Regions from separate parts of the Sporosarcina sp. YIM B06819 genome, predicted to be linked through region 2. Evidence: riboswitches for the same ligand, from Rfam matches in the RefSeq annotation. Region 2 holds a riboswitch; each other region holds the start of a gene.
What was found. A riboswitch is a leader RNA that binds a small molecule or an ion and turns the genes downstream of it on or off. The one in region 2 is predicted to bind thiamine pyrophosphate.

Region 1 (7,855 bases), on a different contig from region 2:
ACAGAGGCAATCTTGGCAATCGAGTGGTGCATCATCGTCGGATGAGTCATCGCATGTTCAAAGGGTCCCGAGAACGGCCATGGCCCGTCTGTTTCGACGAGTAAGCGTTCGATAGGATATTGCTCAATAAGCCCAAGGATTTCTGGTTCGTAGACGCAATCGGGCGTCACTGATACATAGTAACCATTGCATATCAGTCTCTCAATAGTAGATGATGCACCCTTAAACCAATGGAAATGCGCTTGCGTCACAGAATACTTCTCCAATAGATCGCATACTGTTTCGGCATCTTCGTAAACAGCGTGAAGTACAATAGGTTTGTTCCATGTATTAGCTTGACGGATAAATGCATCAAGTGCTTCTTTATAAGGTTCTAGCTGCAGGTCAGGGTTCTTCTTTCTCAAATAATAGGGCAATCCAACTTCCCCAAGTGCAACCATCTTATCCTTATGTATGTGCATGAAAGTAAATAGTTCCTGCAGGACAATATCAGAAGGCGGCTCCTGCTCTGGATGATAGCCAAAGGCAGGGTAGATGCCCGAATAACTTTCTGCAAGTTTTAGATTGTGGATGCTGGAAGTAAGATCCATTGATACACTAATTAAGCCGCTTAGCGCAGAGGATGGACACTCCAAATCATTGATGATTGTACTCTGCCCCGCTGAGTCATATTGGTCAAGGTGGATATGCGCATCAATGATTGGTAGTCGATCATCTTCCCCGTAACTCATCATGAATCTCCCTCTTTAACTGCATAAATGGCTCGCTCAATAACATATCTTCCGTCCTTGGTCTTGGAAAAGGAACGCTAATTTCCTTACAGATGGACGCTGGTTTATCGGAAAGAATTAAAATTCGGTCGGATAAATATAAAGCTTCTTCAATATTATGTGTGATGAATACAATCGATTTTCGGTATTGTTCCCAAATGGCTAGCAACCACTCCTGCATTTCAAATCGCGTGAATTCATCGAGTGCAGAGAATGGTTCGTCCAAGCAAATGATGGACTGAGGACTGTTTAGGCTACGAATAAAGGCGACGCGCTGCTTCATGCCGCCGGATAATTGGTGTGGATAAGCTTGCTCATAGCCACCTAGTCCTGCCTTGTCAATTAGCTCCAATGCAATTGCGGTATCTTTTTGCCCAGCAATTTCCGAGCTCAATAATACATTTTGTAAAATCGTTCGCCACGGGAACAAAGAAGGATTTTGTGGCATATAACTAATGTGGCCACGCGAGTTGTTAAGCGTGTTGCCATCCAGTATAATCTCGCCATGATCTGGTGGATATAAGCCGCCAATGAGTTGAAATAATGTACTTTTTCCACTGCCAGACGGCCCAACAATGGTTACAAATTCGCCTTCATCGACATGAAAGGATACATCTTTCAGTACGTGATGATTACCGTGAGATTTTGAAATCTGCTGTAATTGTAATTTACCCATTCGATGAATTCCCTCCTTGTCGTTGCCAACGGAATAGCCATTTTTCAATCCATGCAATAACGGCGAAAAAAGTTAAACTTAAAATCATAATTAGTAAAATCGCGACAAACACGCGATCTGTTTTAAAAGAAGATGAGGCTAGTGTCATATAGACACCGATTCCTTTATTGGCACCGAGCCATTCTGAAATGACAGCGCCCATGACGCTATAGGTAGCTGCAATTTTTAAACCGGAAAAGAGAGAGGGAAGGGCATAGGGCCATTGCAACTTCCAAAAAATTTGCCGATTTGTTGCCCCTGTCATTTTCATATAATGCAATAAATCTCGGTCCGTTTGCCGCAAACCATCTAATGCGGCGATGGTAATTGGGAAAAAGCACACGAGTACAATAATAATCACTTTCGGCAACATACCGAATCCGAACCAGATGACGAGCAAAGGTGCCAACACGATAATCGGAATGTTTTGCGATAATATCAGTAACGGATAAAGGGCTTCCTGTAACACGGGTAGACGGAATAGCACTATGGCAACAGCTAGGCCTACGATGACGCCAATCGCATAACCAGTAAGTGTGAGACGGATAGTCGATAAGATATGACCAGAATAATGCGTCCAACCATGAATGACTTCTTGCCATACTTGTGTAGGGACGGGGAGTAACCATGCTGGAATATCAAATAGGTGACCGGCTATTTCCCATAGGATAAGTAAAAGGATGATGACCAATGTTGGTCGCCATCCTTTTTTTAATAAGTGTTTCAACGGTATTTCTCCGTCAATTTGTCCATGGAAGCACCATCTGGCTTATAAAATATTTTTACTTGTGAAATGATACTTAGTGAACCGATTGCAACCATGCGCTCATTCATTTTTTGTACAATAGCGAGTAACTCCGTCAAGTTACCTTCCATTGTCGTTTCTAGTGGTGATACTTGGTAAGGGACTCCAGACTCATCAATGACCGCAATAGCAGCGTCGACGTAAGGAATCACATCTTCTCCATTGGGTGTTTTCGGTATGATTTGAATACTCAACAGTGCGTTTGTCATAGTAACGCCTCCTTATTTGGGTAGAAATTCATTGGTAAAAGCATCTTCTGCGATAAATTCGCCGTCTAGTAAATCATTGTCATTCATCCACTCAGCGTAGTTTTGCCAAGTGCTCAGCTGTTGCTCACCCCAACGCGGTGCGTCGTCTTGGTATCGCGAAGAAATCCATTGCTGGCTTGCTTTGACGAGTTCTTCATCTAGATCAGGAACCGCTTTCGATAAAATCGATGCTGCTTCATCTGGATTGGCAATGGCGAATTCGTAGCCTTGCGTAACGGCCTTAACAAAAGAACGAACAGTGTCTGGGTTGTTGCTAATCATTTTTTCACTTGTCGTAATGACAGGCGTATAATAGTCAAGCTTGTCCGAGAAATCTTTTAAGTACTGCATATTTAGGTCAACTCCACGCAGTTCGGCTTCGATGCCTGTCCAGGCATAGTAAATCCATGCGAAGTCAATATCACGTTCGACTGCTGTGAAGAAGTCAGAATTCCCCATGTTGATAAATTCAACTTGCTCGACATCTGCCTGTTCTTTGTTCATTAATGAAGAAATGACCGCTTGTTCAACGGGAGCACCCCAGCCCCCATAGGTTTTTCCTTCATAATCCTTCGGGGATTCAATGCCGTCTTTCTTCAAAGAAGCAAACCCTGACGTATTATGCTGGAGAATGGCTGCGATGGACACGATAGGAATTTCTTGTGCACGTGCTTCTGTCAGCGATTCTTGTGCGCCAATGCCAAATTGTGCTTTATCTGCTGCTACAAGCTGGTCAGCACCTGCTTCACCAGGTAGCATTATTTCCACATCAAGTCCTTGTTGTTTAAAAAAGCCTTTTTCCTGTGCGACGTACAAGCCAGTATGGTTTGTATTTGGGGTCCAATCGAGTACAAATCGGATTTTTTCTAACTCGCCGTCTTTCTTTGATTCATTGCCAGTATCGGCACTACATGCTGTTAATAAGACACTTAGCATGACGAACAGCCAAACTTTTCTCAACTCTATTCCTCCTCTTAAATTCATAGCAATTACGCGTGAACGGTTGTCGCGGAAATCAATTACGCCATGACGTAAATCCGTACTGAGGTTTTATGTGTATTCTACTGAATAAACGCAAAAATGCGTTCTCCGGGCAACCGAAGAACGCATAAACAATAGACATAGCTAATGAGTATGTTCCCTCCGCTGGTGTCAACCAGATCAGGTTCTAAGGGTCTATACTTTCTGAGTAAATCTCAACCAGCTTGACTGGTCCCCCCACATAATTGGAATCATATGAATTTTTTTTAGTAATACATCTACTACTCTGCCACATTCATGCGAAGGAAGCAAGTACCAAATAAATAGAAGGGGATAAGGAGTAGAAATACTCTATGTAAATCGCGGCACTACTAGGCAAATCCCTAGTCGGATGGGCGTCGTATTATTTTCCACCTTCCGCCGAAAGTGCCCCTTACGCGGGACAGAGATGTGCCGCCCCTCTGTGAATAGTAGTATATCCATTTTTGCTAGATAATATTCCATGGAATAGAAAAAAGGACCAGGTATGTGATGACCCGATCCTTCCGCATTTCATTATTTACGAATCTTCTTAATCTCGTCAGCTACAAACTGTACACTCGTTCCGATGATAACTTGAATACTATGGGATCCGACAATGTTGATGCCAGGTACACCTGTGCTTTTGATCTTCTTTTGATCAACTTTATCCATATCTTTTACTTCGATACGTAAGCGTGTTATACAATTATCGACAGAAGTAACGTTAGCGTCTCCGCCTAGACCGTCATAAATTGTTGCAGCCATACCTGAGTATTTATTGCCCCCAGCTGAAGCAACTGGTCCGTCTTCTTGGATATCCTCATCATCTTCACGACCAGGCGTTTTCAGGTTGAATTTGACGATTAGGAAACGGAAAATCACGTAGTAAATAACTGCAAACACTAAACCTTGGACGATTAACATATAAGGCTGGTTAGCAAGTGGGTTTCTTGAACTTAAGAACATATCGACAAAACCAGCACTAAATCCAAACCCTGATGTCCAATGGAATGAAGCAGCGATAAATAAAGATAGACCTGTTAAAGCAGCATGAACAATATAAAGTGCTGGAGCTAAGAACATAAATGCAAATTCAATTGGTTCAGTAACACCTGTAAAGAATGCAGCAAATCCTGCTGCTATCATCAATGATGCTGTTTGTTTTTTACGTTTTGTTTTTGCAGTATGGTACATAGCAAGAGCAGCAGCTGGTAAACCAAACATCATAATTGGGAAGAAACCAGCTTGGTACATACCCGTAACACCTTTTGTTCCTGTACCTGCCAAGAAGTTAGGGATATCATTAATACCTGCAACGTCAAACCAGAAAACAGAGTTCAATGCATGGTGTAAACCAGTAGGAATTAATAGACGGTTAAAGAAACCGTATAGTCCGGCACCGACAGCGCCTAGTCCACTGATTGCTTCACCGAAACTAACTAATCCAGTATAAACAACCGGCCAGATAAAGAATAGTGCAGCTGAAGCAACGACCATAGAAGCAGCAGTCATAATTGGTACTAAACGTTTACCACTAAAGAATGCTAATGCGGTTGGTAATTGTACTTGACTAAAACGATTGTACATGGCAGCTGCAATAAGACCAGAAATAATACCGATAAATTGGTTAGCAATTTTACCGAAAGCAGCGTTTACTTCGCCTGGATCAATACCGAGTAGCATAGATACTGTACCCGTTGACAGTAATGTTGTGACAACTAGGAATCCGACTAAACCACTTAATGCGGCAGAGCCGTCCTTATCCTTTGACATTCCAAGTGCTACCCCAACTGCAAATAGGATAGACATGTTATCGATAATTGAACCACCTGCTTTAATAAAGAAAGCAGCAGCAGCGTTACCAGCACCCCAACCGTCAGAGTCAATCCAGTACCCAATACCCATTAAAATAGCAGCAGCAGGTAACACGGCTACCGGTAGCATTAATGAACTTCCAAGCCTTTGGAAATATTTCATCATGATAAATCCACCCCTATTCATATTTTTTTAATTAAGTAGTTTAATATAATAGTAATATGATGACGAGTCATGTTGTTTACGGCTTTCGTAGCCGTTCAATATGCAGTGCAATATAGCCTAACTCTTGTTCTGGTAGTTCAACTCCATAATGTGTGACTAATTCCTTGGCGACCTCGACGGCGCAATTGAAGGAAAGCGAAAACTTCTTTTTAATCATAATTAGCATTTCCTCATCCATTGTATGAAGTCCATAATTATTCATTCTTGCTAAGGTAAAGCGGAGATGCGTGATGAGGCGATGGTAGGAAATATCATCCTCTTCAATCGTAATCGTTAAGTGTTTCTTGATCGACTGAACCATGTCTCGAATAATCGTTGTTTGCCGAACTGTGTCGTGTAAATCGCCTCCTTGTGGTTTCATCGTATGGATGTGCAGCGCTATAAAGGCTGCTTCGTCTTCAGGCATTTCTACCTGGCATTTTTCTTTTATATGTTTGAGTGCCCAAAGACCAATTTCAAATTCTCTTCTATAGAAGATTTTGATTTCATGTAACAGCTTATTGTTTAAATGAATCCCATCTCTTACTCTTTCAATGGCAAATGATAGATGATCGGTTAAGACAATATGAATATGTTCGTTTAACTTGGTACCCATATGATTTTCTGCGTATGTAATGATTTCCTCTGAGATGGTAAAGTGCTCTTCAGGAATCCGACTGAGCAGCTGCTGTAATTTGTCGTTTTCTCTCATGACAAAAATCTTTTCGATTTTGTCGGCATTGACGATATCGTTGCGTTTCTTATTGAAAGCGATTCCTGCACCAATCGCAATTTTCTCTCGCTCGTCTTCTAGGACAACAACTGCATTATTATTAAGGATCTTCTTTATCTTCATTTGAAATCACCTCCTTCTATTAATAGATTTAACTTTAAACAGCAGTGAATTCTACAACTATAAAGTAACGAGAGCCTCCAAAGTAGGTACCCAATTCCGTAAATAGCTAAACCTCTGCTGATTAAAGCTAAACCCTCCAGCGGAAGTGTCTTATTTGTTAGAAACAGTCATTAACAACGTTTTCCCCATGATGCCGTCATTTGCATGGACACATTGTACGTTTTTATCACTGCTATTCGTAATAATAATTGGCGTGATAATACTCTTGGCATGTTCACCAATATACACCCAATCGACTTCAATTAATGACTGTCCGAGTGATACTTGATCACCAGTTTCAACCAAAACTTTAAAGCCTTTACCTTGTAAAGAAACTGTTTCCAAGCCGATGTGAATCAAAAGTTCTGTTCCATCAGTTGTACGTAGGGCAATTGCGTGCTTTGTATCTGAAATTAAAACAACAGTTCCGTCAACAGGGGCATGAATATGTCCATTGGTAGGCATGATAGCAACGCCTTCCCCCATCATTTTTTGACTAAAGACTGGATCTGGCACTTGATCGAGTGAAATAATTTCTCCGTTAACAGGTGCAAAAATTTCTAGGTTACGTTTTTTGAATAGTTTTGATAGCATAGCGATTAGCTCCTTCATAGTCATCGGTGTCAAGATTCAAAGGACCTTATTCATTCTATTATGAAATGAAAAGGCGCAGAACATAAAAAGGCATGGAGGTAAATGGGATGGTTAAAAAACTCCATCCGTTGTTTACCACCATGCCTGATCGTATCAGTAACATGTGATCCGCTATTGAAACTCTATTTTGATGATAGCACTAAAAATATAAAAAAGCAATAGGGACGTTAAAAATTTTTCAATATTTAGTTTTTTTGTTGGTAATTAGTTATTCATTGCCGCAAGAATCGTTTTAGACATGGCGTGTGTGGGCATGCTAATAGCGTGTTCAAACTTAAGGAGGTTACTGAATGTATGTCAATAAGTAAAGAACTTCAAAGTCTAAAGGAATTTCAGTGTGAGGATCGTTGTGTGTTGAGCGCCTATGTCAATACGAATCCAGCTGATCCAGATCAGTTAAAAGGTGCATGGAGAATTCATTTGAAAAGTGGTTTGAAACGATTAGAGGAATATATCGTTGCTTCTAAAGATGATGCTGAGCTGCAGGCATTTAAAGAGGTTAAAGAAAAAGTCGTGAAAGAAATTGAGGATCATCAGCATGAATTACACAAGGGTGTCGTTATTTTTGCTTCGGAAAACCCGAGTTTGTGGTCTGTCCATTATGTACAAGTACATGTGCGGACGAGTTTTCATTGGGAAGATCGTCCTATTGTTGAAGAGATGGAGTATATGTATAAAGCATATCCAGAAGCGGGCATTGTTTTGCCGAGCTTTGGGGAAGTGCGGATACTAGATACGGCGATGGGT
Region 2 (7,855 bases):
AGGGGAAGATGGCGACACGTATATCAAATTGCTACAATGGAATACGGATATGATTTATAGTGGTTTGAAGAAATAAAAAGTAGCTAGGATCTCACATTTAATTGAGGTCCTAGCTGCTTTTTTTAGTTCATATTCACAAAAATCTCTTCAAGATTCGCTTCCTTTTTCAATAAACCCGTTGCCTTCATCCAATCGGCAGTTACTCTCCATGTCTCTTCGTCTTGTTCACCAAATGTACTAGGAGACTTCATTTTCGGCAGAAGAATTGAGAGGGACTCTTTTTCTACTTCTTTAACGAGTGGGAAGTTGGCTTCGTCTTGGTGTTTTAGCAAAATAGATAGCGCTTCTTCCGGGTCCTTTTCCATATCATCAAAAGCTTTTCCAGCTGCGCGCCAAAATGCTGCGATATTTTTCTGTTCTTTCTTCCAAGTATCATCACTTGTCACGACGACTAGCTCGTAAAAGGAAGGTACACCGAAGTCTGTCGGGTCGATATAGCCCGTAGGAAATCCTTCATATTCTAGTAAGGGTACTTCGTGATTAATATATGCGCCGATGACAGCGTTCGTTTTCTTTGAAATCAATGAAGAATTCAGCTCGAAACCAACATCTACCATATTAACTTTACTGTAGTCAGCATCGTCAGCAACCATCATCGTCTCAAGCATTGCTTCATTCAAAGGAATGCCAGTATAGCCGACTGTTTTCCCTTCCAAATCTTTCGGTCGCTCAATGCCACTCTCTTTTAGAAAAGCAACATGATTCAATGGTGAGCGGACGAGGACGCCGACGGACTTTACGCCGATGTCCTGTTCAGAGCGTGCGATAATGACATCCGGCTGATATGTGATACCCATTGTTACTTTTCCTGCAGCGGCAAGATTGATTGGGTCGGTCGGATTTGCTGGAAATTGAATATCCAGTTCGATACCTTCATCAGCAAAATAACCTTTTTCTTCGGCGACGTAGAGGAAGCTATGTACTGCATTTGGATACCAATCGAGCATAATACTTACTTTTTCGGTTTCTTCTTTATTGCACGCGCTAACCAATAAAATAAGCGCAATGCCGGTTAACAATAAGGTGATCTTCTTCAATTTTTTATCCTCCATTTTAACATGCGATTTTCAATAATGGTAACGCCTATGAATAAAGTAATGCCGACGATCGTGAGTACAAGAATCGGCGCGAACACTGCCGCGCCATCGAATTGTGTCATCATGCGACGGCTAAAGTAACCGAGCCCGGCCTGCGCACCGAGCCATTCTCCAATAGCTGCCCCAATTACACTTAAAGTCACCGCGACTTTCAACCCGGAAAAGAAATGAGGAAGAGCAGTTGGGACAGAATATTTCAAGAAAATATCTTTTTTTGTAGCACCCATTGTTAACAATAATTCCTGCATGTCTTTTTTTCCGGATGCCAGTCCATCAAATGTATTCACTGTAATCGGGAAAAAGGTGATGAGTACAGTGACAGCGACCTTGCTCCAAATTGTATAGCCGAACCATAGAACGAAAATAGGTGCAAGTGCGATAATGGGAATCATTTGGGATGCGATGAGAATCGGATAGAATGCCTTTCGTACGCCCGGACTGGCAGACATCCACACTGCTATTATGGACCCTGCAACGATTGAAATGATAAGCCCGATGATGATCGTTAGCAAAGTCGCTGGCAAATGATTCAGTAATAATACTTCCTTTAGCTCCCAAAACCGACCTAAGATTTGAATGGGAGAAGGCAGGATGAACGGTTTGTCGTAAAGGCGTGCACCTAGCTCCCAAAAACAGACGAACAGTATGAAAATCATAAGGGAAGAAGTATTTTTCATACGTGTACCTCGCTCCGCAGATTACTAAGCAACCGCTCTTTCAGTTCGAGCATTTCGGGATGATGTAAATCAATACGTGTTCGTCGTCTTGCAAGAGGTACTTCGATCTCTTCGATTGAATTGACCGGTTTATTTTTCAATAGAAAAATACGATCGGATAGAAATAAGGCTTCTTCGACATCATGGGTTATGAATAAAACCGTAACTTGTCGCTTTTTCCATTGGTCGATCAACCATTCCTGCATGGAGAGCCGTGTGATGGCATCGAGTGCTGAAAAAGGTTCATCCAACAGTAGTAAGGGATTGCCAGACAAGACTGCGCGTAGAAAAGCTACACGCTGTTTCATACCACCTGATAATTCGGCTGGATAACGGTCTTCTGTTCCGGCAAGCCCAAATTCATGCAATAGTGGCTGGACCAGTTCACGTGCGGGCTGCTTATCCATCCCTGAGATTTCAAGTGGGAGGCAGGCATTTTCTAAAATGGTTCGCCACGGTAGAAGTAGATCTTGTTGTGGCATATAGCCTACTTTTCCAAGGCGATTGCCGTCTGGATTGTCCGCAAGTGAAATGGTCCCTGCTGTAGGTTCATCCAACCCGGTAACAAGGCGGAAAATCGTACTTTTTCCCGAGCCACTCACACCGACAATCGAAATGAATTCGCCAGGATGGATGGTAAATGACAGTCCATCGAGTATGTTGCTAGCGGATGGATAATTAAATGAAATACGGTCAAACGCCAACATGAAAACTTTTTTCTCCAGGCCACATCTGTTTGTCGTTTGCCATATCCCAGAACATGTATTCAAAACGTGTCGTATTAAGGAAAATTTCTTCGAGTTTCAACAGTTCATGTTCAGGTTTACCAGCCGCAGCTTTATCCATCAATTCGATGCACCAACTAGCGAGTTCACCGAATTCGTCTGATGAATACATGCGGACCCAATCTCCGTATAACGGATGATCTTTGGCACCTGGAATAGCATTCAGCTCCTTGCCAATTTCCCAATAACTCCACGCACAAGGAAGCAATGCCGCAATGACTTCTGCAACTGTCCCATTTTGGCAAACATGCAACATATAATGCGTGTACGCAAGCACAATAGGGGACGGCTTTGCGGCTTCAAGTTCTTGTACCGAAATACCAAATCGTTGTGCATAGCTTCGGTGTAGGGCCATTTCGGTGTTCAACGTACCATCAAGTAGCGTTGCAAACTTGCCCATCGTTTCCAAATCGTCCGCTTTAACAGCGCCAATCGCAAACACTTTTGCGTAGTCAATTAAATACAAGTAATCTTGCACCATATAAAATCTAAATTTATCCGGATCGAGCGTCCCATCACCAATACCTTGCACAAATGGATGGCTATGATTCTGTCTCCAGATTGGTAAGGTCTTTTCAAGCAAGCGGTCAGTAAATTTCATAACTAAAACACTCCCTTTTTATTTTTATCCAATCAATCCGCCGGAGGCTTTAACTTTACTTGGAAGAATAAAGTTAAAAACCCACTCCTTGAAGAAGAAGTGGGTTGTGGACAGTCAAAAATATCCGGAAGATAGACCGGCAGAATTTCTTGTCAGCACCTCTTCCTTACGCTGGTATTAACCAGTTCAAGTTATAAGGGTCAAGGCACATGCCTCTCTCAGCTCTGTTAGAGCACCCCTAGCGGTGGATCTTATGCAATTGGACTTGCCCCCATTATAGGCATATGTAAATCACAAGGTCAACCATTAGTATGGAAATAGGAGGAAAAGTGGCAATGGATTCATTTTTTCGGCCTAGTCCTGTAAAGTAGTAGCAAAGAGGGTCGAAAGGGGACAAGACATTGAAATTTTTCCATACGGCGGATTGGCATTTAGGCAAACTAGTTCAAGGAGTTTATATGACAGATGGGCAGCGCTATGTGCTGGATCAGTTTATTGAAGCGATAAAAGAAGAGAAGCCAGATGCGGTTATTATCGCAGGAGATTTGTATGACCGGGCAGTACCGCCAACTGAGGCAGTTGCGTTGCTCGATGAGGTACTTGAAAAAATAATACTAGAATTGAAGACGCCTGTTCTTGCAATCGGCGGCAATCATGATAGCCCGGGGAGGCTGAACTTCGGTAGCGGTTTGATGCGGGCTAACGGTTATCATATTGCTGGTCAAATGGCGAAGGACATTGAGCCAGTCGTTCTGTCGGATGAATTCGGTGAAGTTCATTTCCACCTAGTGCCGTTTGCAGACCCTTCCGTTGTGAAACATCTTCACGATGATGCCACAATTTCCAATCATAATGATGCAATGAAAAAAGTAACAGAAAGTATTTGTGCAAACTTGCAGGAAAACGCGCGTCATGTTTTTGTTGGACATGCATTCGTGACTTCTCACGGAGAAAGTGAAGCGAACACGAGCGATTCGGAACGTCCGCTAGCTATTGGGGGCGCTGAATATGTATCAGCACATCTATTCGAGCCATTCCATTATACAGCACTCGGTCACTTACATCAGGCGCATTATGTGTTGAATGAAACTGTTCGCTATGCAGGTTCGCCCATGAAATATTCCATTTCAGAACAACATCACAACAAAGGATTTTTTGTTGTTGAACTTGATGCTGAAGGACAAGTGGTTGTTGAAAAACGGGAACTGATACCCCAGCATGATATGCGGACAGTGGAAGGCACAATGGAGGACATTTTATTGCATGCCATTAGTGAAGATTATGTATTCGTTAAGTTGCTAGATGACACGCCGGTTTTATTCCCAATGGAAAAGGTTCGGTCGGTCTATCCGAATGCAATGCATGTTGAACGGAAAATGTTTATGCCGTTAAGGAATGAAGAGAATGAACAGCGGATTGACCATGGAAAACAGGATGATGTGGCACTTTTTAAAGCATTTTACGAGGAAATGAAGGGTGAAGCGGCGGATGCGGAAACAGAAGAACTGTTTGCACAAGTGCTTCACGAAGTTATGCACAAGGAGGGGCTTGCGCAATGAAACCTATCCAATTAACAATGACAGCATTTGGACCGTATAAAGGGACGGAAGTCGTTGATTTTAGAGAGCTAGAAGACAATCGGCTGTTTGTGATTTCTGGTGCAACGGGTGCCGGAAAAACGACGATTTTTGATGGGATTTGTTTTGCGTTATATGGACAAGCGAGTGGCGAAGACCGAGTGGATAGTGGAGCGATGCGCAGTGATTTTGCGGATGATGCTGTACCGACAACGGTTGAATTGTTGTTTGCTATACATAACCGAACGTATCGTATACTGCGGCAAATTCCGTATATCAAACAAGGTAATAAAACGAAATCGGCTGCCCGTTATGAGTTTTATGAAGTGACAGCTGATGGAGAAGTACCAATTGTTGATCGGCAAATTGTGTCTGAAATTGATAGAAAAGCTGAGGAGCTAATTGGTTTTACACAGGCCCAATTCAGCCAAATTGTCATGCTACCCCAAGGGGAATTCCGCAAGTTTCTAACATCTGATACAGAAAATAAAGAAGCAATTATGCGGAAAATATTCAAGACAGAACCTTACCGTGAAATTGTAGACAAGTTGAAAGGCAAGAAGGATGCAGCGCAAACGGCACTTCTCGGCGAAAAACAACAAAAAGACGGACTCGTTAAGCAAATACCATCACTATTACCGCAGCGCGAATCGGCTATTTTTGCCTTATTGGCAAATGATAATGTTAATGACCATCAAGTGATGAGCGCGTTGGAGACGGAACAGGTATTTTATAATGAAAAAGTAACGGTTGATAAACAGCGTTATGAAACGGCTGTTCAACAACATGCGGAAATGCTTGAAAAGTACCATGCAGCCAAAGGATTAAATGAGCGATTCGATGAGTTAGCACAAAGAAAAGCAGTCTATGAAGAGCTATCGAATAAGGTCCCATTTTTGGAAAAAGAGGCGAAACGGCTTGGGGATGCAGAACGTGCAGTGGCGATTGAACAATTGGACATGCAGTTTGTAGAGCTTAAGAAAGAAGTGGGCATTAAACAAGAGCATCTTGAAAAAGCTGTTCGTACCGTTCAAGTCATCGCAAAAGAAGTAGAAGAGATTGAAGCACAGTATAGTATTGAAGAAGGAAAGAAGCCTGAACGTGAAGAATTAGCAGAGAGCTTGATTCGATTACATGACGCATTGCCACAGGTTGCAGCGTTGGCTTCTAAAAAAGAGACGCTCGCCATGCTGAAAAAAGAGTTGCATACACGACAAATAGCATTACAAGCAACCACCGAAAAGTCAGCCATTGAAATCGAAAAAGTGAATGCCATCAAAAATCAGATAGAGCAATTAGAAAAGAAACTAAGCATATTCGATGATCAAGTTGAATTGCTGGCAGCAACGACTGAAAAAAGCCGTAGTGTTGATGAATTTATTGCTTTGGCGGCACAAACAGCTATATTTGCCAATGAGCGTAATAACCAAGAAATAGTATATATGGAAAGTAAAAAACAATACGAAACGTTAGCGCAACATTGGCTCATGAATGAAGCGGCAACATTAGCAGCGACGCTTCACGACGGGGAAGCTTGCCCTGTTTGTGGTAGTAGTAATCATCCAGAGAAGGCGCATCGTGGAGAGGTCGAGGTTACCAAGGAACAACTTGAAAAGGCGAATGCTGAGCTTGCACGTATTGAAAGCAGTTACCGTACAGCGGTAGCGAATTATGACAGTGCTTTCAAGCAAACAGCATTAAAAGAGAGTGGACTTGTTCAAATTGATGTTGATGTGGAGCATGTAGAAACAGAAAGTAGTAGCCTGCAAGTCATGAAGAAGCAGTTGGAACAAGAGGTGAAGGTACTTCGTGCAACGCGGCAAGAACTGAGTCAATTAAAGGACCAGCTAATGCAGCAAAGCAAAATTGCTGAAGAATTGGTGCAACATAAGGCCGTTATCGAACGTGCTGTTTTTGACTGTCAGGCATCGTATGAAAAAGAACAAGCCCTTTTTGAACAAACGTTGAACGCTATCCCTGAAGATGTGCGGGAGCTGAACGTACTAGAGCAACGCATTGCTGCATTGACACAACAAAAAAGAGCATTGGATATTGCATGGGAATCAATTCAAAAGCGACGTGAAGAAAGCAAAGAGCGTCTAACTGCTAGTAAATCGGCTGAAATGCATATGAAACAGGCGCTTGTAGAGGCGGAAGGAAAGCAACGTACTGCAAAGCAACGATTTGTAGAGGCATTACAAAAATCGGAGTTTGCCACGGAGCAAGCTTATCACGAAGCAAAAATGGACGAAGCTTCACGTACGAAATTGAAATCAGATATTGAGAACTTCAAACAACAGTTTTATGCTGTACGTGAAGCAGTGAAAGAGCTTGCGGCATTGCTTGAAGGGAAAGAGAAGATTGAAATAAGTGGGCTGAATCAGGCATTAGTCGAATTGAAAGCCACTTATGAAGCAGCTTTAACAGCGTATAATAGCTCAGTGGAATTTGCCAAGCTGGCTACACAATTGCAAGAGAAAATAGGGAAATCTATGACAATCGTTGCGACGCTTGAAAAAGAATTCGGCAAAGTGACCGATTTATATGATGTTGTCAGAGGGCATAATGGATTACGTTTGTCATTTGAACGTTTTATTCAAATCGAATATTTGGAGCGAATTATTCAGTCCGCGAACCTACGACTTAAAGAAATGTCGGGTGGTCAGTTCGAATTGATACGCAGTGATCGTCAGGAAGTTCGGGGTAGGCAAAGTGGGTTAGGCCTTGATGTCTATGATGCTTATACGGGGCAAACACGCGATGTGAAAACATTGTCAGGTGGCGAGAAATTCAATGCATCTCTTTGCCTAGCACTTGGTATGGCAGATGTTATTCAAAGCTTCCAAGGTTCGGTGTCGATTGATACGATGTTTATTGACGAGGGCTTCGGTTCATTGGATGAAGAGTCATTAAATAAGGCGATTGATACGCTCATTGACTTACAGAAGTCGGGGCGGATGATTGGTGTTATTTCACATGTTGAAGAACTGAAAGTGGCATTTCCTGCTATACTCGAAGT
Region 3 (7,855 bases), on a different contig from region 2:
TTGACTTGTATGGATACAAGGCTAACTGAATTGTTACCTAAAGCTATGAACTTAAAAAATGGAGATGCCAAAATCATTAAAAGTGCTGGCGCGATTGTAAACCATCCTTTTGGTGGAATTATGCGAAGCTTGCTGTTGGCTATTTATGAATTACAAGCTGATGAGGTATTTATCGTTGGACATTATGATTGTGGAATGAGTTCCATTAACACAAATCAAATTATCGATAAGATGGTTGATCGAGGAATTGATAAAAACCTTTTCAAAACACTACAATATTCGGGCGTCGACATGGAAGATTGGCTTCATGGTTTTAGTGATGTGACAGAAAGTGTCAGAATGAGTGTGGATATCGTCCGCAATCACCCTTTAATGGATACAACAGTACCGATTCACGGACTTGTTGCCCACCCAGATACGGGTAAACTCGATATAATTGTCGATGGCTATGCTTTTGCAACGAAAAACTAATCGACTTATTCCCCGGGAAATAGACAAGAAATGAAAACGTCTGGCGCCTATAGCTAGACAAAAGCCGATACCTTTTTTACAGGTATCGGCTTTTTATCTTTACTGCCCATTTTCGCAAAGTATTCTTACCCCTTCAAAAATCGTCCTCGATTGTTGCATACATATAGTGATCTTCCCAAACACCGTTAATATAGAGTAGCTTGCGCATCAAACCTTCTTGACAATAGCCTGCCTTTTCTAGAACTTTCATAGAGCCGATATTGCGAGGTGAAACGAATGCTTCTACTCGATGTAAGGCCATTTTTCCAAATGCGAAATTAGTGACAAGACGAACCGCTTCTGTTCCAAGTCCCCGCCCTATCTCTCTTTCATCAATCGAATAGCCCACGAAACCACTCGAAAAGGGCAGCCTTTTAATACTGTATAGCGAGATATGCCCAACTAACCTTCCTGAATTGGTATCGAAAATACCAAAGTTATATTCTCTTCTGTCTCGCATCTGATAAATGGACTCTCTAATTTTCTCCCTTTGAACAGCAACATTAAAATAACTCATTTCATGGCGTGGTTCAAAAACAGACCAATAGTCTTTATTAGCAGTAAGCAATTCCGTGAAGAGCGCCGCGTCTTCCTCTGTCAATATTCGCAAATAACAAGTTTTTCCTTCAAGCAAAATCAATAGCTATTCACCCTTTTACCGAAGTAAGTTCCAAGAACTCCTCAACGTCTTTCACACATAATGCTACTCCCTTTGCCCAAAACTCCTGCTGGGAAATATCCTCACCAAGATGTTTCATCGCAAGATCCTCAACACTCATTACCGCTGTGTCGCGTAGTAGCGCTATATATTTCTGCTCAAATCCTTGGCCTTCCTCCAACGCTTTAGCGTAAATGCTTAACGAGAACAAATAGCCAAATGTATAAGGGAAGTTATAGAACGGCGTACTTGTAATATAGAAATGGAGCTTTGATGCCCAGAAGTGTGGATGTGTTGCGTCCAGTGCCCCCCCGTAAGCTTCTTGCTGTGCTTCTGCCATCAAGTCGTTCAGTCTGTCTGCAGAAACAATGCCATTTTTTCTTTCCTCATAAAATCTTGTTTCAAATAAAAATCGCGCATGAATATTCATGAAAAATGCTACACTACGCTGAATTTTATCTTCTAACAATGCAATTTTCTCATCATTCGTTGCTGCTGCTTTCACAGCTGCATCCGCAACAATCATTTCCGCAAATGTCGATGCTGTTTCCGCAACGCCCATTGCATATTGCCGATTCATCCAATGAACCGGACGTAACGCATAAGAATGGAACGCATGACCAAGTTCATGGGCAAGCGTTGCAACATTCGACATCGTCCCACTATACGTCATGAAAATACGTGACTGCTCGGACATCGGCATACCCGTGCAGAAACCACCTGGTCGTTTGTTAGGGCGATCTTCCGCCTCAATCCAGCTGTCTTCAAATGCCTTTCTTGAGAACGCTTCTAGCTCAGGACCAAATTCTCCAAAATGTTGCAAGATGAATTGTGCACCTGCTTGGTAGTCCATCTTCTTCGTCGAAGCTGTCACAGGTGCATCCATGTCATACCAATTCATCATTTCCGTACCAAGCATTTTTGCTTTAACGTTCAAGTATTCTACAAATGGTGCTTTGCTAGCACTAATTGCGCTCCACATTGCATCTAGCGTTTCTTCGCTCATGCGGTTACGCAAAAGCGGCTCTTTCAAGACAGAGTCCCAGCCACGTTTCTTATATACCGCAAGTCTAAATCCTGCAAGACGATTTAGTGCAGAAGCAAAGAAATCTTCTTTCGCTCCCCATGCTTCTTCTAATGCTTCAAATGCCCGCTTTCGAACATCAGCATCCGCGTGTGAACTTAAATTATTAGCTTGCCCAACTGACAGTTCTTTTTCCATACCATCTATTTGGATTTTAATCTTTATATCTCGGACAAGTAAGTCATATAATTGTCCCCAGCCATGATAACCATCAACACTTAGGGCTGTGATTATACTTTCTTCCTCTTCAGATAATTTCAAAGCAGCTTCTTCGCGCCACTCATTAAGTACAAATGCAAATTCCTTCAGCTCATCCGATTCCATAAGCTCTTGCCATATATCCTCATTCGCTTTTGCCAGTGTTTGCTGAATATTCAACATCACTGTCGAGAACCTTGCGCTAAGCGTAGTCGTTTCCCCTTGGAGAATTAATGCTTTTTTATCTGTTGTATTAGCTGCTAGGAAACAGCCAATAACAGCACCTGCTTGTGACATGTTTAGCGCCACATCTTTTATCGAATCGATAAGATTTGCCACTTCGTTTGCCGCAACAGCTGACACTGGAATTTGAAATGCACGAGCTGCTTCTTCTAATGAACTGAGCTTTTCCTTCACATCATCCAGGTGCGTGCGCAATTGTGGCGACTCACTTCCACCTTCGAAAAATACATCCAGATCCCATACTTCAGAATACGTTTGTTGTGTCAACATTATTTCCCCCTTGGACCGTTCTAAATTTTCTAAAAACACCCTTTTATTATAACATGAAACTTCGGCAGAAATTAATCAATTGCGCCTTGGCGTAATTGTGTCCAAATTTCGAATTGCGCCCGCAGGACGCGGCGTTCTTAGTCTGAGTTCCCCTAATCAGCAGGGGGCTTCTGCTGATTCAAGTTAAATTGTGACGGAAACTTCATACTTTCTTTCGCAAGCTCGGCCTTTCCTATGTATACTATTCAATAGGAGGATTTGAATATGTATAGAATTATGATGATGACCCTTTCGCTCATTGCAGTTGTCCTTGTCAATGTAGCAGCAAATAGTACAACTTTTAACGGAAACACAACCGTAGAAATCGCAAATAGGTTACCAGTGCTTTTTATGCCAGCAGGATATACCTTTGCACTGTGGGCAATCATTTATGTGTTGCTCGGCTTCTGGCTGTACGGCTTTAGACACAATAACCTCAATGCTAACCAGACAATACAAAATTGGAGGGCTACCCTGTTTGTAGCTAGTTGTCTGCTCCATATCGTATGGCTTCTGCTTTGGCATTACGGCTTCTTTAATTGGACAATTGTCTTTATGGCACTACTACTTGCCGTGCTACTGGGCATTTATTTTTCCTATCCAAAGAAAGACAACCAATTGTTCGGCAGAATTCCGATTGCCATTAACCTTGGTTGGATTTTTGTAGTGACTATTGCTAATGTCAGTTATGTCCTGACACTACATGAATGGTCTGGTTGGGGACTAAGTGATCCATTATGGACAGTCATTTATTTGACCTTCGCTACTGCGATTGCATTCCATTTCCTATACCATCATGCTGATATAGCGCTCAGCAGTGTCTTCATGTGGGCATTTATAGGGATTGCAGTGAAAAACGGTGTGGATGAATTATTTGTTTCAGCTGCAGCACTGTTTCTAACAGCAGCCATTGCCGCCGTTATTTTTTTCAAAAGAAAACAGCTAACATCCGCTAAATAGAAAAATCGCCGTTCCTCCTTTGAGAAGAACGGCGATTTTTATTTAGGTTGAAGTAGACGTGGTGCTGATGTGAATAATAACGAGGCGACGATGGCTGATATGATAATTGCAGGAATCATATAACTGCCATTGTATACAAGTGAGTAAAGCCAAACCGGTTGCCCTTCGGGTGCATACGAACCAAAGAACACTATTCCCCCTATGAAATGGATGAGGTAGCGGAGTAATCCACCGATAATCGTCCCGACAACTATCGCCGTGACCATCGACCCTTTATTACTTTTCGCTTTGCTACTCAACAGCCAACCAAGTGTAACCGCCGCGACGCCAACCAGTGCGTAAGCTACAAAATAATCGAGTGTGGCTTGTATTGGATTCAAAATATAGCCACCCATTAGAGCCTGTAAAGAACCGGATACAAATCCCGTCAACATACCACCAAGAATCCCCCACCGAAATGCCATGACGATAATCGGCAACATTGACAATGTAACCGAGCCACCTTGTGGCATTTTGAAGCCGATTTGATCGAGCACAAATGAAATTGCCCCTAAAATGGCTACTTCTAATAAAAACTGCAGACGTTTACGATCCAAATTTCTTCCTCCTTCTAGTTGGCGTAGGAATGTGGGCATAAAAAAAGACATCCCGGATAGAATGGGACATCATAAATATGACGATTACCATCCACATCCCTACGCAAGAATAATCTTACAGGTTCGAAGGGTCAGGACAAATCGTCCAATCTCAGCCAAAATAGGCCCCCCTTGTGGTTCGAGTTATTCAATTATCTAGTTCATTGTATAAGATAGTGAATCTTTAAGCAAGATAATTAACAGGTATACTAATTAACCTAGTATAATTGATGGACAACGGAGGGATTCCTTTGCAAAATAATAAACTATTGGCTTCCTTATGCTATTTCAGTGTTTTTTTAGCCCCTTTACTTCTACCAGTCATTATTTATTTTGTTACTGATGACCGAGAAATTAAATTTCATGCTAAACGATCTCTTGTATCACATCTTGTTCCTGTTGTATTACTAATTGCAGGATTAATTATTTTTTCTTTTTCAATGTTTTCTTTTACAACCCGCATAAGTGGCATGTCCGGTGAAGACTTGGGGTTTGGTTTTTGGCAGCTAACCCCCTTTCTTTTCATGTTAATCTATGGGCTGCTGTTCATTATCATTGTGATTTGGAATGTCATTCAGGGCGTCAAGGTATTAAAATAAGGTTTAACACACTTGAAACACGGGAATTGACTAACAAATATTGTTCTTAGGAGTAGGATGAATTTGAATCTTGGTAAATTAGTTAAAACAGCTATTAAAGTCGCACCTATTGTCTATCCAATTGTACGAAAAATACTTACCAATAAGAAAAGTACAGATGTGAGGATTCCCAAAAAGTAATTCACCAACCTGCAAACTTTAAAATGGTTTGCAGGCTTTTTTCCGCGTTGCAATATGATATAGTGTAATATAGAAAAAACGAACGGCAGAAAGGATTTGTGCATAATGATTGCAAAAACTGAACAGGATATCGAAGCGTTAAAAAAAATCGGCAAAATCGTTGCGGAAATCCGCGAAGCACTCAAAGCAGCGACTGTTCCAGGTAAAACAACAAAGGAAATTGATGAACTCGGTGGACGTCTCTTTGAAGAAAAAGGTGCCGTTTCTGCACCAATCGATCAATACGATTTCCCTGGTTATACATGCATCAGTGTCAACAATGAAGTTGCCCATGGCATCCCAGGCGCTCGCGTTATTCAGGACGGCGACCTCGTCAATATTGACGTCTCTGGCTCTTACGGCGGCTATTTTGCCGACACAGGTATCTCTTTTGTTGTTGGAACACCTGATGAAAAAAAACAACAGCTTTGCGACGTGGCAAAAAGTGCCTTCGAGCTCGCTATGAAAAATGTCAAAGCAGGTTCTAGTCTTAATAGAATCGGTAAAGCTGTGGAGCGCGAAGCAAAAAATCACGGACTGACAGTTATTAAAAATTTAACGGGTCACGGCATTGGTAAATCTCTCCATGAAGAACCCCAACATATTTTAAACTATTTTGACCCATCCGATAAAACACTGCTAAAAGAAGGTATGGTTTTAGCTGTTGAGCCTTTCATCTCACAGAAAGCTGAGCATATTATCGAATTAGGTGACGGTTGGACATTCGTCACACCTGATAATTCCCTCGTTGCTCAAATCGAGCACACAGTAATTGTCACAAAAGGAGCACCAATTATTTTAACTGAAATCTAATCCGACAAAAGGGCTCCCCTCTGAATCCATACCGATTCACAGGAGAGCCCTTTTTCATTATTTCTTTTTAACATTGCCAACCGTCTTCGAGTTACCTTCTGTCAGCTGACCTTTATACCATACTTTCTGAACTGTTTTAATACCTTTAGTCAGTTTACGATAATCACGTTCTTCTGCATAGGACAACAACGTTAACACTTCTCCGTCTTCGCCTGCCCGTCCTGTTCGACCCGAACGGTGTAAGTATTGCTCAATCGTATGAGGCACGTCTACGTGGATAACATGCGTTAACCCTTCGATATCCAACCCACGTGCTGCAAGATCCGTCGCGATTAGTACACGTAACTCACCTTTACGGAAACTGTCCAATGTTTGCTGTCTCTCGAATTTCTTCATTTCGGAATGAAGAACCGCAATTGGTGCCTCGTTGTACTTGAGCTTCATTTCTTTCATCCGAAGCTGATCGACATTATTAATAAAGGCAAGAGCACGGATTCCTTTTAAATGAGAAATTCCTCGTAAGACGTCCGTCTTATCTCGTACATCGGTCTTCGCAAATGAATGGACGACTTTACCCGATTTCGGCATTTCTTCAGCACCGACTTGAATACGAACAGGATTATTCATAAATTTACTGGCAACTACTTCGATTTCCTCTGTAATAGTCGCAGATACAGCAATGACTTGTCTGTCTGGATTTGCTGCTTCAATCATATTTTTGACAACTACACGGTGATCACGTGATAGGAGCTGATCTCCTTCGTCCAGTACAATATGACGAATATCATACATTTTCAATTTCTTTACTTTCACAAGCTCAGCTAAACGACCTGGTGTTCCAACAACAATCGTCGGCTTTTTTTTCAAATGCTCAATTTGGCGTTGCATATTAGCCCCACCAATTAGTTGAGTAACAGTGACTCCTGTTCCTTCAACCCATTCCCTAATGACATTAACGATTTGCATCGACAGCTCCTGTGATGGCGTCATAATCAATGCTTGCGTCTGTTTTTTATCGCCATCCACCAATTGTAAAATCGGCAAGACAAAAGCCAATGTCTTACCCGAACCTGTCGGTGACTCCGCAACGATATCTTTACCTGCCAACATCTCTGGAATCAATTTTGTTTGGATTGGCATTTCGTGCTCGAACTTCCACTTATTTTTGAACTGATCATCCATTTTTTCTAAGAAGGACATTCTTATCCCCACCTTCACTCTAGTCTTTTCAGTGTATCACATCTGCCCGTACTAATGATAAAAACGCCTAGAAGCAACGATTCGCCTCCAGACGTCTTATTTACTTTTTAACGGTATGGCCACATCTTTCAATCGCCGTTTCTGCAAGAACAAGTAGCGAATCAATGCACTCATCGCCAAGGCCAAGTTCCTGTCGAACAACCGATAATTCTGTACAGCCAAGAATTACTTTATCACACCCTGCTTGATCCATCGCACCTTTAATGATGAACCACTTCTCACTATTAGCCGGTTTTCCCGCCTTCACATCATCATAAATGAGTGACATGACGACAGACTGAATATGCGCATCAGGTATAATCGGTGTCATCCCGTACCGTTCACAGGCCGATTGATATACGCCCGTTGTAATCGTTCCCGTTGTCCC
Region 4 (7,855 bases), on a different contig from region 2:
TCACCGTTTCTTTTGTACTTTTAATTTCCAAACTTCGCGTTATACCATTCTGACGCCGCATCGACTTCTGTACGCGTCAACGAATGGCCATTCATCTCCCAATGGATAGCCGTTTCCGCTCCTACACCCGTTAGCAACTCATCCAAATCCTCCGACTCTTTCGCCGGACACATCGGATCATTTTTCCCTGCGGCAATAAACACCTGAACTCCAGCTAAATCTGGTAAATCAATACCACGTCTTGGCACCATCGGATGGTGGAGAATCGCACCTCTCAAAGCACCTGCATAATGGAACAACAAGCTTGCCGCAATGTTTGCCCCGTTCGAATAACCGACTGCAATGATATTAGTCCTATCAAAACCATATTCTGCTGCAGCTTCAATAAGAAATTCGTTCAATTCCTTCGTACGGAAAATTAAATCTTCCTCATCGAAAACACCTTCTGCTAATCTACGGAAAAAGCGCGGCATACCGTTTTCAAGGACATTCCCTCGAACACTTAATACCGAGGCTTCCGGGTCGATTAAATCGGCAAGTGGTAATAAATCATTTTCCGTCCCACCTGTACCATGAAGCATTAGCAACACCGGCTTCGAAGCATTCGTTCCTTGTTTGAATATATGTTTCATCTAATAGCCCCCTATTTTAGATACAATAAAACTATCTCGAATTCAAGGAAACTTTATCAAAGAGAATTAGCATTGTCAAAGAGGTTGGCTCGCCAACTAAAAGTTGGCGTACTAGTTTTGTGACATTACACTATCAGTTTGGCGATTTGCCATGACAATTCTTGACGTTGCTCTTACGGTTTAAACATTTGCCATGACAGTCCAGCTTTTCCACTGACAGTCCATAGTTCTTCATCCAAAACTCGAACAACGCCAGTATTGCCAGGCGATAACTGGTGACATCCAGGCGAGGCCTTTACTTTCTGCCTGGTGAATCGGCAGCCACTCATTGCCTTCTCCACGTATCATATAAACTTCGTGATGCGGTGCTTGGTCATGGTAGCCGGTCATATCAAACGTACCATCTTGCCGCAGTACCGCCTGCACTTCATAGTCTATTTTCGGTGCAGGTGTGAGAGGATTACCGACTGCATGTGTGATAAAAAATCCAGATTCCTCTTGCTTATGATCCAAACGCTTCAAGACAATACCCTCATGAGAGGCGGTTGCTTGTTCACGAAATTGCTTCAAACGATTATAAGCAATCGTCGGTCCAACAGCTTTCGTGAACGTCAACGGAGTGCCAATCTGATCATATGCAAGCTCAATATGGACACGGGTTCGAAAACCTTCTCCATGCACATCAAACCCTCTGTCATCCCCTTTAAAATAATGGTTCCACGCCAATACATTCGGATTCGTCACCCATCGATCTGCCAAAAAAGTTGTATAGCGGAATTGCCATCTATCCACATTCGGGCGGCGTATCCGATCTTGAACTGGCACCAACAATTCTCGCGGCTTAGCAATCCATTTCGACATTTCAAACACCTCGACCGCCGCCTTTTCTTTCGACGAAGCCGGATTGACTAGACCAAAAGCAGTTGAAAATATGGACTTACTGACATTAAATCGATCTTCCGACTGGGCTAGTGTACGCTTTGAGCGAATCGTATAACGGTAGGTTTCATCCAACGAAATATCCCGGTCCACGTAACAATTATTGTTGACCGTTGTCAGATACATATCATTACGAAACACGTCATAGTCCTCAACTTCACTCATTTCCTCCCACGACAAGGCGATTTGCGTCTTTGCAACAATCGTTGTCATGACAAGTGATTGAAGTGGGTTGTCCTTATTCTTCTGTTCAGCAAACGCCGATGTTTGCAACGCAATCACATCGACAACTTCCCCATTTTCTACGCGCTCAATCGCATATGTAAAGAGCTTTGCATGCTTAATATCACCATCACTAAACTCCGGTACAGTCCCCTCGTATACATGCTCCTCGTCCTTATAAACATGATAGATTCCTCCAACATCATTCCATGTGAATGAAATAACATCTTCCTGATGCACAACGGTTTTTATTTCAAAAAGCACCGGATTCACCTCCCTCATGATAAGTGTGAGGTACTTTATCCTCAGTTAAACATGGGGGCAAAATTCAAACTGTTTTACTTTCTCCTCCGATAATTGTATAGACAATCCCTCCGAAAATAAGAAAGATGCCCATAGTTTGCAGACCAGAAGGATGGAAATCTAAAATAATCGTATCAAGTAAAATGGCAACAACCGGGTCGACAAATACCAAGGCAGAGATGACAACTGTTGCTAATTTCCGGAGGCTATTGAAAAACAAATAATAAACAAATCCCGTATGTATTAAGCCCGTCCCAATGATGTATAGCCAGTTTGAATCGCTTAACCCTACGAATACAGTGAAGTTCATAAACGGAAATAACATCAAAATGCCAATCGAAGTTTGAACAAACGTCATTGCATACGCACTTAGCCCCGTAATCTCTTTCCCAATTAACATCGTCATTGCATAGCACACAGCTGAAAGAATAGCCCAGCCAAAACCCGAACCAACGAATTCTGTCAGCGAAGTGAAACTTCGTATACCGATAATGAAGACACTTCCTAGAAAACAAGTGATAATCGCCAGCAATGCTGTCACTGTCATCTTTTCTTTCAAAAATAAGCTGCCTATGATTAGTACAAAAATCGGTGCTAAATTATAAAGAGTGATAGCAACTGTAATGGACATTTCTTCGAATGCCTTGAATAAAAACACCCAATTCAACACTAAAAAGACACCACAAATAATCGTTTGCACAACTTCCCGTTTTTTCCAAACCTCCACTTTTTGTTGACCTGTGACGATCCAGCAGAAGCTTAAAAAAAGCGTGGCGCAAATACAACGAACAAATACTAATTCCACCGCAGGAATCCCAGTCTTTCCCGTGAAGAATCCAATTGAACCGAAAATTGCCATCGCCAGCGTCATTTGTAGCATCGGAACACCATTCAAATTGATCACCCTATACTTTATTAATAGTTTCATAATACTCTAAAAACAATATGTTTAACAAACTTATTTTAAAATGGTAACGAAAAATAATTTGTATCTTGTCAATTATCAATTTCATGTTATAGTTGTGATGAAAATAGAATATTTTTTGCCACTAGGGGAGTCTTGTAAAAGGCTGAGACGCATATAAATATGCGGACCCTTGGAACCTGATCTGGATCATACCAGCGTAGGGAAGTGGGACCGCGCTGTTTTTTATTGACCAAACCATCGTGGGCCGCTTCCTGATTGCAATCGGGAGGCGGCCTTTTTAATTTTATTCAGCGGGAATTCAAACCCCGCCGAATAGTGACCCAAAGCCTTCGGCGGATGTCACAGATTTTCAAAATTAGAGATACGAGGAGTGGGCAGGATGACGTTTTGTGAAGAAGTACGGTCGGAATGTGATGCGTTATGGCAAGGAAGCTTTGACCATCCATTTGTCAAAGGAGTTGCGGACGGCACGTTGCCGCTAGATGTGTTTAAGTTTTATGTGCAACAGGATTCTTATTATTTGTCCCATTTTGCAAAAATCCAAGCGCTTGGTGCTGTGAAGGCCAACAATTTGAAGACGACACAGCGTTTTGCGGTACATGCAGAGCAGACATGTAGTGCCGAAATGTCCTTGCACAAGTCATTTTTCACCATGCTAAAGGTAACTGAAGAGGAACAAGCCTCGTTTCAGCCTGCACCGACAGCCTATCAATACGTTTCGCATATGTATCGCGTAGCTCACGAAGGTGATTTAGCGGATATCCTTGCTGCGTTGCTACCCTGTTACTGGTTGTATTACGAAATTGGCGAACGACTAAAAGACGCTAAACCGAATCACCCCGTTTACGATAAATGGATTCAAACATACGGTTCTGAATGGTTTGAAGGGCTTGTACAAGAACAAATTTCCCGGATGAATGAACTGGCGGAAGCTGTTTCACCAGAGAGACGCCAGCAGCTAAAAGAACATTTCCATAAGAGTAGCTATTATGAATGGCAGTTCTGGGAAATGGCCTGGACGAAACAACAGTGGGCCATTCACTCATACGAGGGAGTGGTGAGCAAATGATCCAACAATTACGAACAGAACAACCACTCGTGCACTGCATCACCAATATTGTCGTTGCCAACTTCCAAGCGAACGGCCTGCTAGCACTCGGCGCATCACCCGTTATGGCAGATGCCGTAGAGGAAGCGGCTGAAATCGCTAGCATCTCGTCTTGTACCGTGTTAAATATTGGCACACTAAAACGAGAAACCGTAAAAGCAATGCTACTTGCAGGGAAAAGTGCTAATCAATATGGCAAACCTGTCATTCTCGATCCTGTCGGGGCTGGAGCAACCGCATTCCGCAAAGAATCCGTTTTAGGGATTTTAGATGAAGTCGATGTGACGCTCATCCGTTGTAATGCAGGAGAACTAGCCGCCATTGCAGGCGTGAAATGGGAAGCAAAAGGCGTCGATGCAGGTCAGGGAGATGCGGATTTAGCCACACTTGCGGAGGAAGTGGCACGTAGACACCACTGTATCGTCGCCGTTACTGGCGTAGTCGATATTGTAACTGACGGCAACAAAACGCTTCACATTAGAGGCGGGCATCCACTGATGGCTAAGATTACAGGTGCCGGCTGCCTACTAAGTGCAGTCGCAGGTGCATTTTTGGCTGTCGCGAATGAAAATCAGATAGATGCGGTGGCAAGTGCATGTACTTTTTATAAGAGGGCTGGACAACGGGCTGCCGAAAAATCTGAAGGCCCTGGTGATTTTCAAGTTCAGTTTTTGAACGCCCTTGGAGGTGAAGTGGAATGACAGCCATCGCTTTAACAGTAGCAGGGTCCGATAGTGGAGGTGGGGCAGGCATTCAAGCTGACTTGAAGACATTTCAAGAGTTAGGCGTCTTCGGCACCTCTGCACTAACGGCTGTAACAGCACAAAACACACTAGGTGTACACGGGGTTTATCCAATTGAGGCGGCGGGCGTGACCGCACAAATGCGAGCAGTACTAGACGATTTCAACGTTGGAGCAGTGAAAAGCGGCATGCTATTTTCCGCGGACATCATTCGTGCGGTGGCAGAAACGCTGCAATCTTACAGTACGCCAACGCTCATTATTGATCCCGTTATGATTGCCAAAGGCGGTGCTTCCCTTTTATTAGAGGAGGCTGTAGATGCGTTGAAAACATTTTTGATTCCAATGGCTTCTGTCATCACACCTAATATTCCAGAAGCAGAAGTGCTAGCGGGCATGACAATCGAATCGGATGTAGATGTTGAGGAAGCCGCAAATCGTATTTTACAGTTGGGCGCAGGAGCTGTCGTGATGAAAGGCGGTCATCGGCAAGGAGTCCACTTTGCGGAGGATTTATTTTTATCGGCAGATGGCGAACGCCTTGCCCTTCGCTCCGAATGGATCCACACCCAAAATACACACGGCACCGGCTGTACATTTTCTGCGGCGATCACCGCTGGGATTGCACTAGGCATGCCCATTTCTGAAGCAGTCGTCGATGCCAAACGGTTTATCCAAGCAGCGATTACTGACGGTTTAACGCTCGGCACGGCAGGACATGGACCGACTAATCATTGGGCATATAGACAAAGGAGTGAAGCAACACGAAAGGAGACTGTTTTCATTGATTAAGCAACAACTACAATTGTATTTCATCATGGGTAGCGTCAATACAGGGGCGTCTAAGCCACTAGAAGTATTGGAAGCGGCTCTGCAGGGTGGCGTGACCTGTTTTCAATTAAGGGAAAAAGGTCCAGGTGCTTTAATTGGAGATGAAAAACAAGCATTTGCAGTAGCTTGTCAGACACTTTGTCGGCACTTCAACGTACCCTTTATCGTCAATGATGACGTGGAGTTAGCAATAGCCATTGATGCAGATGGCGTGCATGTTGGGCAAGACGATGAAATGGCAGCAATAGTACGGGATCGAATTGGCAAAGACAAGATACTAGGCGTTTCCGTGCACAACGAGTCGGAAATGTTGGCGGCTATCGAAGTGGGTGCAGATTATGTGGGAATGGGACCCATCTATGCAACGTCATCTAAAGCAGATGCAAAACCTGTCAGCGGGACTGCTTTCATTCGAGAGATGAGCCGCCTTTACCCTGCCATGCCAATTGTCGGTATCGGCGGTATTACGATTGCTAACTTTAAACCGGTCTTAGAAGCAGGTGCTTCAGGCGTCTCAATCATTTCAGCCATCGCTTCAACCATTGACCCCTATATCGCAGCTCGCCGTTTCAAAATTGCATTAAACAAGGAGGTTATTTCATCATGACAACTAAAAAAATGGTTATTATGACAATGTTCGTCGCCATTGCAGTTGCAGGTTCCACATTCGTATCATTCCCGGCAGGTATTGCACGCGCCTATCCTATTCAACATGCCGTCAATGTCATTGCTGCTATTATGCTCGGACCAGTTCCAGCTGTCATTATCGCTTTTGTGACAGGACTCGTTCGGATACTCACCGGTACAGGCTCACTGCTCGCATTTCCAGGTGGCATGATTGGCGCATTCCTTGCAGGTATGTTGTATAAGCAGTTCGGCAAAACATGGCTGGCAGCTGTTGGAGAAGTCATCGGGACAGGCGTTATCGCCTCACTTATTGCGGTGCCTTACGCAAAAATACTGATGGGTACCACAATGACCGCCTTCTTCTTCGTACCACCATTTCTCGTATCCAGTATAAGTGGTGCAATGCTTGGTTTAGTACTTGTTGTACGATTGCAGAATACAAAGGTTAGCGGTAGGATTATGGGATAGTTGTGTGATTTTACACAGACGTTTCTAATTCGGAAAAATGCCCAGGAGTGGTTGCATAGACTACTAGCGGGAATCAGAATAGCGTTCTCTTGCACAAAGCACTCTATCGAAGTCCAGGTATTAATCAGTTTCCCGAAATACTTCTTTTATTTTATCCAATACGAAAACCACTCTGCATCACAGAGTGGTTTTTCAATCTTTTAGATGGACCATAACACTTGTTTTAGTCTGCTAGAAACTACTTAAGTTATCATCTGATACACAACTTCTCCATCCATGTACGTTTCATACACAGATACGTCCCCGATTTCCTCCTCAGGTATGGTGAACAAATCACGGTCAAGCACAGCAAAATTGGCTTTAAACCCCGTTTTCAGCATCCCTTGACGTTCCAGTCCACAAACAGCTGCCGCTTCTCGCGTATAGAGTGCAACTGCCGTTTCTACATCAATACATTCCGACTGTCCCGTATCCACCCCATTGTATGCCGTACGTGTCACGGCCGACTGAATACCTGCAAATGGGTTGACCGGATCTGCCCAAGACGTTGCAGGGGCGTCTGATGATAACGCCGTCTGAATACCACGCTCTAAAAATGTTTTGATTGGATAAGATGACTCGGTTCGGCCTTCTCCTAAGTTCGTTAAATAACTCTCGATTTCTGCGAACAAAAAGATCGACTGCGGCACAAAGGCAATCCCTGTCTGTTGGGCAATTGCCAGTGCTCGTTCCGTAGGCATTGCTGCATGCTCGATTCGGATGGATGGTTTGCCTTCCAGCCAAGGCTTACGATCTGCAAACGTCTCTGTAATCAAGTCAATCGCATTGTCGCCCATTGCATGAACGGCAAGCTGGATGCCATAGCGTTCAGCAAGATCCGCGGCTTCCGTCAGCTCTTCGCGAGTCGTCGTCGCAATCCCATGCTCATCTCGGCTTCCTTTAAACGGTTCAGATACCCACGCTGTACGCCCAGACACGCTGCCATCCGAGAACAACTTGATACCACCGATTCGGATGGATGCCTCATGATTGATACACGTAGCAGCATCAAGTTT

Region 1: another riboswitch for thiamine pyrophosphate. It lies ahead of R2B72_RS13675 (ABC transporter substrate-binding protein); the one in region 2 lies ahead of tenA (thiaminase II).
Region 3: another riboswitch for thiamine pyrophosphate. It lies ahead of thiT (energy-coupled thiamine transporter ThiT); the one in region 2 lies ahead of tenA (thiaminase II).
Region 4: another riboswitch for thiamine pyrophosphate. It lies ahead of tenA (thiaminase II); the one in region 2 lies ahead of tenA (thiaminase II).

Annotation. Positions count from the first base shown of each region.
Region 1 covers NZ_JAWLIQ010000020.1:4,185-12,039, forward strand. The annotation lists gene R2B72_RS13655 (TatD family hydrolase) at 1-734, opposite strand, end outside; gene R2B72_RS13660 (ABC transporter ATP-binding protein) at 712-1,446, opposite strand; gene R2B72_RS13665 (ABC transporter permease) at 1,439-2,212, opposite strand; gene R2B72_RS13670 (MTH1187 family thiamine-binding protein) at 2,209-2,499, opposite strand; gene R2B72_RS13675 (ABC transporter substrate-binding protein) at 2,512-3,522, opposite strand; TPP riboswitch at 3,660-3,768, opposite strand; gene nagE (N-acetylglucosamine-specific PTS transporter subunit IIBC) at 4,075-5,520, opposite strand; gene R2B72_RS13685 (PRD domain-containing protein) at 5,597-6,415, opposite strand; gene R2B72_RS13690 (PTS glucose transporter subunit IIA) at 6,566-7,048, opposite strand; gene R2B72_RS13695 (VLRF1 family aeRF1-type release factor) at 7,403-7,855, shown strand, end outside.
Region 2 covers NZ_JAWLIQ010000001.1:93,771-101,625, forward strand. The annotation lists gene R2B72_RS00510 (metal ABC transporter substrate-binding protein) at 1-76, shown strand, start outside; gene R2B72_RS00515 (ABC transporter substrate-binding protein) at 123-1,112, opposite strand; gene R2B72_RS00520 (ABC transporter permease) at 1,094-1,834, opposite strand; gene R2B72_RS00525 (ABC transporter ATP-binding protein) at 1,831-2,580, opposite strand; gene tenA (thiaminase II) at 2,567-3,259, opposite strand; TPP riboswitch at 3,406-3,509, opposite strand; gene R2B72_RS00535 (exonuclease SbcCD subunit D) at 3,661-4,818, shown strand; gene R2B72_RS00540 (AAA family ATPase) at 4,815-7,855, shown strand, end outside.
Region 3 covers NZ_JAWLIQ010000013.1:90,460-98,314, reverse strand. The annotation lists gene R2B72_RS10525 (carbonic anhydrase) at 1-471, shown strand, start outside; gene R2B72_RS10520 (GNAT family protein) at 605-1,150, opposite strand; gene R2B72_RS10515 (M3 family oligoendopeptidase) at 1,158-2,960, opposite strand; gene R2B72_RS10510 (tryptophan-rich sensory protein) at 3,228-3,962, shown strand; gene thiT (energy-coupled thiamine transporter ThiT) at 4,001-4,558, opposite strand; TPP riboswitch at 4,638-4,740, opposite strand; gene R2B72_RS10500 (DUF4870 domain-containing protein) at 4,849-5,196, shown strand; gene R2B72_RS10495 (hypothetical protein) at 5,260-5,376, shown strand; gene map (type I methionyl aminopeptidase) at 5,482-6,228, shown strand; gene R2B72_RS10485 (DEAD/DEAH box helicase) at 6,286-7,428, opposite strand; gene R2B72_RS10480 (aspartate/glutamate racemase family protein) at 7,529-7,855, opposite strand, start outside.
Region 4 covers NZ_JAWLIQ010000011.1:119,759-127,613, forward strand. The annotation lists gene R2B72_RS09290 (alpha/beta hydrolase) at 21-632, opposite strand; gene R2B72_RS09295 (DUF3238 domain-containing protein) at 864-2,057, opposite strand; gene R2B72_RS09300 (DMT family transporter) at 2,122-3,000, opposite strand; TPP riboswitch at 3,138-3,244, shown strand; gene tenA (thiaminase II) at 3,404-4,093, shown strand; gene thiM (hydroxyethylthiazole kinase) at 4,090-4,833, shown strand; gene thiD (bifunctional hydroxymethylpyrimidine kinase/phosphomethylpyrimidine kinase) at 4,830-5,666, shown strand; gene thiE (thiamine phosphate synthase) at 5,659-6,312, shown strand; gene thiW (energy coupling factor transporter S component ThiW) at 6,309-6,800, shown strand; gene R2B72_RS09330 (amidohydrolase) at 7,043-7,855, opposite strand, start outside.